DNA from 2 places in the Mitsuokella apri genome. Region 1 is predicted to be linked to the other one. Evidence: a T-box and tRNA genes for the amino acid it is inferred to sense, from the RefSeq annotation. Region 1 holds a T-box; the other holds one or more tRNA genes.

Region 1 (4,256 bases):
ACAGGCGGCTCCAGAGTTCTTCCGTGATATGCGGGGCGAACGGGGCGAGCAGCTTGATGAGGTTCTTGGCGACTTCACGCGCAAGGCCTGCGTTGATTTCTTTATCCTGGAAGCCATAGAAAGCATTGACGAGCTCCATGATGGACGAAACGGCCGTGTTGAACATGAAGCGGTCGCGCACATCTTCCGTGACTTTGCGGATCGTCACGTGCAGGATGCGGCGCAGGTCTTTCTCTTCCTTTGTGAGCTTCGTGACATCGTAATCATCCGCACCGTTCTTGATGTCCTCTTCGAAATGGCCGAGGATGCGCCATACGCGGTTCAGGAAGCGGTACGAGCCTTCAACGCCCTGGTCGCTCCACTCGAGGTCGCGGTCGACAGGTGCGGCGAACAGGATGAAGAGGCGGGCCGTATCGGCGCCGTACTTCGCGATGATTTCTTCCGGCGAGACGACATTGCCCTTCGACTTCGACATCTTCGAGCCGTCTTTGAGGACCATGCCCTGCGTCAGAAGGTTCGTGAACGGCTCATCGAAGTCGACGAGGCCGGCATCATGCAGAACCTTCGTGAAGAAGCGCGAGTACAAGAGATGCAGGATGGCATGTTCGATGCCGCCGATGTACTGGTCGACAGGAGCCCAGTAGTTGACTTTATCCTTCGCGAACGGCTCCTTGTCGTTGTGCGGGTCCGTATAGCGCAGGTAATACCACGAGGAGCAGATGAACGTATCCATCGTATCCGTCTCGCGCGTCGCGTCGGCGCCGCATTTCGGGCACTTGCAGTGCACGAAGCTCTCGCTCGACGCCAGCGGCGAAAGCGAGCCCTGCTCAAACGAGACATCTTCCGGCAGCATGACCGGCAGGTCTTTTTCCGGTACGAGCACCTCGCCGCAGTGCGGGCAGTTGATGACCGGAATCGGTGCACCCCAATAGCGCTGACGCGAAATCAGCCAGTCGCGCAGGCGGAAGTTGACGCGGCGCTTGCCAAAGCCCTCTTTTTCGGCCTTGTCCATGATGCCCTTCATGGCTTCCTTGATGTCCATGCCCGTGAATTCCGCGGAGTTGACGAGCACGCCGTCCTTGTCCGTATACGCTTCCGTCATTTCTTCGAGCTTGAGCTCATGGTCGCGCGGCTGCAGCGTGATGATTTTCGGGATGTTGTACTTCGTCGCAAACATCCAGTCACGCGAATCCTCGGACGGAACGCCGATGACCGCGCCCGTGCCGTAGTCGGCAAGAACGTAGTTCGTGACCCAGATCTGGACTTTATTGCCGTTGAACGGGTTGATGCAGTATGCACCCGTGAAGATACCCTCTTTTTCGGACTCGCTCGACGTGCGCTCAATCTCGCTCTGGTTTCGCGTGCGCTTGACGAAAGACTTGATTTCCTCAGCCTTCGGGTTGTTCTCGCAGATTTTGTCGACGAGCGGATGCTCGGCAGCGAGAGCGAGGAACGTGATGCCGTAGACCGTATCCGGACGCGTCGTGTAAGCCGCGATTTTCTCGCCGAGTTCCGGTGCCTCGAGGTTGAACTCAAGGCCTTCGCTGCGGCCAATCCAGTTGTCCTGCATCGTCTTGACGCGCTCCGGCCAGCCCTTGAGCTTGTCGAGGTCCTTCAGGAGCACATCGGCATAATCCGTAATCTTGAGGAACCACTGCGACAGGTCTTTCTTGTGGACCTCATGGTCGCAGCGCCAGCACTTGCCGTCGATGACCTGCTCGTTCGCGAGAACCGTGCCGCACGTATCGCACCAGTTGACCGATGCTTTTTTCTTGTAGGCGAGGCCGCGCTTGTAGAAGAGCTCAAAGAGCCACTGCGTCCATTTATAATAGGAAGGGTCGCACGTCTTGACTTCGCGGTCCCAGTCGTAGGAAAGGCCGAGCTTCTTCTGCTGCTTTTCCATGTTCTCGATGTTGCTGTACGTCCAGTCGGCCGGTTTTACGCCGTGCTTGATGGCCGCGTTCTCGGCCGGCATGCCGAAGGAGTCAAAGCCCATCGGATGCAGCACATTGAAGCCTTCCATCGTCTTGTAGCGCGCCATGACGTCGCCGATGGCGTAGTTGCGCACATGACCCATGTGCAGATTGCCCGATGGATACGGGAACATCTCGAGTGCATAATACTTCGGGCGGTTCGGGTCTGCTTCTGTCTTATAGACCTTGCCCTCTTCCCATTTTTTCTGCCATTTTGCCTCGATGTCCTGCGGCGAATATCTTTCCATGCTGTTTCCTCCTAAATAAAAAGTCCCCGGCCGTCATTTCTGACAGCCAGGGACGATGATTCGCGGTACCACCCTGCTTGATGCCTGAGCATCCTCTCGGAGCCTTAACGCGGCTGACGTCAGCTGTTTTGGCTTTAAGGCCTCCCCAGCAGCTCCTCAGCAGTGAGTTCAGCAAATTCTGCCGCCAGCTCTCACCTGCCGCTGGCTCTCTTGGGGCTCCTTTTGCCTACTGCTCTGCCTTCATCGGATTTACGCATTTACATATGACTTATTATAGCCGCGAAAATCCATATCGTCAACTATTTCTCTTTCGGTGCATGGCTGCTTTCAAAGGCCAGCTGCTTTTCGTGCGTCTGCTGCCACTTGCGGCGGGCATCCTCGTAGCTCTCGCAGTCAAGCGTAAAGCCCTTGCCCGAGACTTCCGACGTATCCGAGACAATCATGAAGGCCTGCGGGTCGTGATGATTGACGATGGTCTTGACGCGGCTGACCTGCGTGAGGCTCACGACGACGAACAGAATATTCTTCGGCTCCTCGGCAAAACCGCCGCGCCCGTCGATAAATGTCGCGCCGCGGTGGACATTCTCCATAATGTCGCTGCAGATGGCCCTGGCCTGCGGCGAGACGATGAAGATAGATTTCTCGCGGTTGAGGCCGGCTGCCACGCGGTTCGTGAGCTCCGCCGTGACATAAATCGAAACGATGCTGAACAGTGCGACCTCGATGCCAAAGAGGGCCACCGAGCCCATGATAATCAGGAAGTTCAGGATGAAAACGACCGTACCGACATCGACGGAATAATATTTCTTCGTGACGGCCGCGATGACATCGAGACCGCCCGTGTTGGCGTTCGCGCGAAAGACCATGCCGAAGCCGACGCCGGCGAGCACGCCGCCAAAAATCGAATTGAGCATGGGGTCCTGACAGATGCTCCAGCCGACGAGAAAATGCGTCGCATCGAGGATGACGGAAAGGGCCACTGTGCCAAAAATCGTGTCCGCGGCATAGAGCTTGCCAAAAACATGATAGGCAAGATAGAGAATCGGCAGATTGTAAACGAGGTTCTGCATGCCGACGGGCAGGTCCGTCAGGTAGTAAATGATGAGCGCAACGCCGCTGATGCCGCCCGTCAGGAGATGCGCCGGTATCAAAAAGAGGTTGAAGCCAAGACAGACGAGCAGGCAGCCCAGTGTAATCTGGAAATAACGCAGGGCATGCTTGCGCCAGATATTCTGATTCATAGAGACGCTCTCTTTCTCTGACCCAAATCAGGCCAGCGAGAAAAAGTCCTTTGACTTGCGGTCGGCGATGACTTCGACATGGCCTTGATCCTGCAGCTCTTCGCGCAGGCGCTCGGCGAGGACCTCGACAACAGGGAATTCCGTGCCGAAATGGCCGGCATCGATGACGTGCATGCCGAGCTCGGCGGCGTGCTGGGCATCGTGATAGCGCACATCGCCCGTCACGTAGGCATCGGCGCCCATGGCCGCGGCTTTTGCGATGAATTCTGCACCGGCGCCGCTGCAGAGAGCAACTTTGCGCACGGGACGGTCACCGGCATCGACAAAGCGCACGTGCTCGGTTGGCAGGGCATGGCGCACCTGCTCGGCAAATTCACGGATGGTCATCGGCTGCGGAAGTGTGCCGATACGGCCGAGGCTCTCTGTCTGGCCGTCCTCAGCCTGTGCCGTGATGACAAAACTCGAGAGTTTGCCGAGGCCGATGGCTTCGGCGAGCACATCATTGACGCCGCCGCGCGCGATATCGAGATTCGTATGCGCTGCTGCCACGGCGATATCGTGCTGCAGCAGGAGCTGCAGGCGATGGCCGAGCGGCTCATCCGTGCGGATTTTCTTGATTGGACGGAAGATCAGCGGATGGTGCGCGACGATCATCTCGGCTCCTTCGCGGATAGCCTGACGGACCACGCTGTCGCTGACATCGAGGGCCGTGAGGATGCGGCTGACCTCCCTTTGCGGGCTGCCGACGAGCAGTCCCGGGTTATCCCAGTCCTCTGCTAAATGACGCGGTGCGA
Region 2 (4,256 bases), on a different contig from region 1:
AAATGACTTTGCGCTGTGCCCTCTCAGCCCTGCGCGCCTGACGCTGCGCGGCTTTTTCCTGTTTTTTCTGCTCCTTGAGCTCAATTTTGGAAAAACCGTGCTGCGACGGCAGACGGGCATGGTCGTGGATTTTTTTCAGGAACGGCAGCATATCTCGGACCAACGCATGGCGTTCTGCAGTCTCAAGCTCCGGAACAGCCTGCAGAATCGCAAAAAGAATATCCTTGCTCTTTGGCTCTGCCATATTCTGCGCAAAGGCCATCGTCATAATGTCCGGCAGGACTTCATAAAACGAGGTTTCCTGCAGATACGGCCACTTATTGCCCAAAAGCTGGAACATGGCCTTCCAGACCCTCTCACTGCTCTTGTCCAAAAATTCATGGCTCCAGATTTCACTTTGCGTCGGAATATAGTAAACGGCATCCTTTGAAAGAGGCGGATTCTCTTCCGGCTCTTCCTCCAGGTCCGGGCGCAGCCATCCATCCTGGTAAAAAACTGTCTGCATTTCCGTTGGCACCTTTGCCAGATGTTCCAAAACCTCCTGTTCCGTCCACGAAAAGTCCGGCCGCTGGCGAAGCATCTGCATGAGCACAGACAGCGGATAAACGTCATAGATATCTTCGGCCAGTGAAACGGCCGACTCAATCCAGGCCGTCTGGCGATATTCCACCCAGAAATCCACCGTCAGCAAATTTTGCATTATATCGGCAACATCCTGCGGCATTACGTAGTCGTGAACGAACAGCTCCGACAAATAGCCCATTTCCAGAAGATTCGGCAGACCAAAATACGGGACGGTCTCCAGCTGAGCCGGCTCCGGGAACATATCCATCATATCCGCGGGCGGCTTTTCCTCAAGCAGCTGCAGCAGAGCCTGCATTTCTTCATGCGGCAGCCATAAAAGAATGTTTCGCATCCGGTCCGGATTCAGCATTTCCAAAACGAGCTGCATCCGGTATTCCGCCTTGTGCAGCGATTTTCGGATGTGGATACCCCGCGCTTCGGCAATGGTGATCAGCTCGCTCTTCGTATACCCGTCCAGCGTCTCCCGAAACGGCGTGGGATCACGGTAATACATGTTGCCGCCGGCGTCTACGAGGCTGGACTCATCATCATAGAAAACGTCGCTGTCCTCTTCGTCAAAATTTATATCGCCATACGGATAATGGTCGAGCACATCGTCTTCGTCATAATCATCGTAATCATCATCTGACATCTGCGCTGATGCCTCATCCATGATCCGGCTGAATTTCTCCATCGCCTCTTCCACGCATTTTCTCTTCTGTTCCGGCGTCATGCGTTCATATTCCTCGTCCGTAACAAAAACATCCTGCATTTTCTCAAACATCTTATCGTACAATTCCTTAGGAACAGCCTTCGTATGCTTCTCGGGCTTCTTCCTCATGTCACATTCCCCACTTTCCGTCATGATTGTCGTATGTATTTATTATTCCGCGCACATCATGGATACTCCTGCCATGCCATAGGCTTTTTCTTCATGCTAAGAACGTTTAGAGAAGTTCTGCCTGGAAATCCATCTAAAATTCGCATCATACATTGACAGTCTGGCCCTATACTGTTATAATATTTTATGTTAATGACACATGGTACATGGTCGTTACGCCGGAGTGGCGGAATTGGCAGACGCAGCAGACTCAAAATCTGCCGTTGGCAACAACGTACCGGTTCAAGTCCGGTCTTCGGCACCACTAGGAAATACAAGGCTTCGCGGGGTTTTCGCGGGGTCTTTTTTGTTGGCTTTTTCGAGATTAGTAATGCCATTAGTAATGCCAATTTCAGATGTTTGATTTCAGCCCCCTTTTCAGGGGGCCTTTTTTGTTAATTACCGACTTCACGCGCGAGTTCCTCCATGACTGCCGCTATTGAGGCGAAAAGAATACTTGCCGAAAATGCTGACCCGGTTTAGCCAACCTTTTTCAATCTACGCCTTTTGCGCCGCCCACGGACGCAAAGAGCCTCTCATTCAGTCACAGATGAAGGGCTCTTCGCGTATTTAAGTCAATGCAGGTTTTTCTGGAGCATGTCAAGATAGCGCGGGCGGTCCTGTTCGGGGATCTTGAGCATATCCATTACGCGCTCTGCGCTCCAGCCAGTGCCGGCAACAAAGTTTCGTATATTTTCCAGCATGGTCTCGTCACGGACCGAAGCGAGTTCGGAGCGGCGGTCCATGATGGCCATCTCGCGGTTGATGTAGCGGCGGCGCTCCTCTTTGTCGCTCAAAAAGACCTGCGTTGCATCCAGCGCGTCTTTGATTTTTTCATCTTTCATCGCCAGCTCCCTCCGTTCTTCTTTCGTCAGCTGGTTGGCAAAATACGCGAGCCAGCGTTCCATCTTTGTCAGCTGGCTGATTGGCTTTTTCGGCGCCTCGCGTATTTTGGAATCTCGAGAAAATGCAGCTCGAGTGCCGCAAAAGCTCTTCTTCTCGTGTCAAAGCAAGCACCCCTTTTTTGCTTTCATTATACCATAAAGAAAGTCGAAAAGCCCAGAAAACTGTTGTTGGCATCTCATCTGAGTAAAAAAAGCAACCACTGCCGCGAAGGCAGTGGCTCAGAAATGGATGGGTTGAATGAAATATGGAAAGAATCTGCTATGGTCATATAGTAAAGGGATGCCGATAAAATCCTATGCTTTCCGACATAATATTCAAATATTTAATTTCTATCTGAAAAGTTGTAACATCAAAACAGCCCTCTCCTGCGAGAAGGCTGTTTTGTCTTTTATTCTTTTTGTGCTGCTTCAGCTTCGCGCTTTTTGTCGAGCTCTTCAAGTTCCTTGAGCTCTTCCGCGCGTTCTGCGAGGGGCTGCGGTCTCTTGATGAACATGGCATCGCCGAACGAGAAGAAGCGATATTTCATCTCGACAGCGGTTTTGTAGGCCTGCAGGACGAAATTGCGGCCGGCGAAGGCGCTGATGAGCATGATCAGAGTGGATTTTGGCAGGTGGAAGTTCGTGATGATGGCATCGACAATCTTGAAGTCGTAGCCCGGATAGATGAAGATGCCCGTCCAGCCGCTGCGGCCGGCGATTTCGTTTTTGGCGGTGGCGGCGGATTCGAGCGTGCGGATGCTCGTCGTGCCGACGGCGATGACGCGGTGGCCGGCTTTTTTCGTGTCCATGATGAGCTTGGCCGTCTCGTCGGGGATGCAGTAGTACTCTTTATGCATCTCGTGTTCCTCGATGTTCTCGACGTTGACCGGACGGAACGTGCCGAGGCCGACGTGCAGCGTGACAAAGCCGAGGTTGACGCCCATGTCCTTGAGCTCCTGCATCTGCTCTTTCGTGAAGTGCAGGCCGGCCGTCGGCGCGGCGGCAGAGCCTTCCTCGCGGTTGTAGACGGTCTGATAGCGTTCCTTGTCCTCGAGTTTTTCGTGGATGTACGGCGGCAGCGGCGTCTCGCCGAGGCGGTCGAGGATTTCCTCGAAGATGCCGTCGTAATGGAATTCGACGATGCGGCCGCCAAAGTCCGTGTGTTCCGTCACCGTGCACGAAAGTTCATCGCCGAAGTTGATAACATTGCCCGGCTTAGCCTTTTTGCCTGGTTTGACGAGCGTTTCCCAATGGTTTGCATCGAGGCGGCGCAGCAGGAAGACCTCGACCTTGCCGCCCGTCTGGTCGCGGTGACCGATGAGGCGTGCCGGCATGACGCGCGTATCGTTGAAAATCAGCGTATCGCCAGGCTCCAAAAATTCCTTGAGGTCGTAGAAATGGCGGTGTTCGATGGTCTTTTCGACCGGGTCGAGGACCATGAGGCGCGAAGCGTTGCGCGGCTCGATTGGCACCTGTGCGATGCGTTCTTCCGGCAGGTCGTAATCAAAATCGGATAGTAACATACTTAACTTAACCCTCTTATCTATTCATCAATACATTTTCTTCAAGGTGACGTCTGCATAATAATGATGCAGGATCGCGTCGTATTTCATGCCGCCCGCGGCGAGCCGTTCTGCGCCCCACTGCGAGATGCCGAGGCCGTGGCCGAAACCAAAACCCGAAAAGACGACTTTGCTCCCCTGCAGTTTCGCATCAAAGAGCGTACTCTTGAGGCCAAACAGGCTGCGAAGCTCATTGCCCGTGAGCGCTGCCGTGCCTTTTGTGCCCTTGACGGTCATTGTCTTGACGCGGCCTGACGCCGTGCGGTCAGACGCGGCTTTGCCAATCTTTAAGGAGGAAAGCGACAGGGAGCGGATTTTGCCGACGTTATGGCCTTTGGCCGCCAGTTTCTGCTCAAAAGCGGCAGT

What was found. The T-box of region 1 lies ahead of leuS (leucine--tRNA ligase). A T-box ahead of a tRNA ligase gene usually reads a tRNA of that ligase, here a tRNA-Leu.
Region 2: it has a tRNA-Leu gene. The T-box ahead of leuS (leucine--tRNA ligase) is inferred to sense a tRNA for this amino acid. The anticodon was not compared.

Annotation. Positions count from the first base shown of each region.
Region 1 covers NZ_JBHYRS010000001.1:267,632-271,887, forward strand. Annotated here, with positions in the region: gene leuS (leucine--tRNA ligase) at 1-2,221, opposite strand, end outside; T-box leader at 2,267-2,474, opposite strand; gene ACE419_RS01310 (YitT family protein) at 2,521-3,462, opposite strand; gene ACE419_RS01315 (Nif3-like dinuclear metal center hexameric protein) at 3,490-4,256, opposite strand, start outside.
Region 2 covers NZ_JBHYRS010000002.1:321,977-326,232, forward strand. Annotated here, with positions in the region: gene ACE419_RS04465 (hypothetical protein) at 1-1,405, opposite strand, end outside; tRNA gene ACE419_RS04470 (tRNA-Leu) at 1,623-1,709, shown strand; gene ACE419_RS04475 (hypothetical protein) at 2,020-2,352, opposite strand; gene queA (tRNA preQ1(34) S-adenosylmethionine ribosyltransferase-isomerase QueA) at 2,739-3,851, opposite strand; gene ACE419_RS04485 (SpoIID/LytB domain-containing protein) at 3,879-4,256, opposite strand, start outside.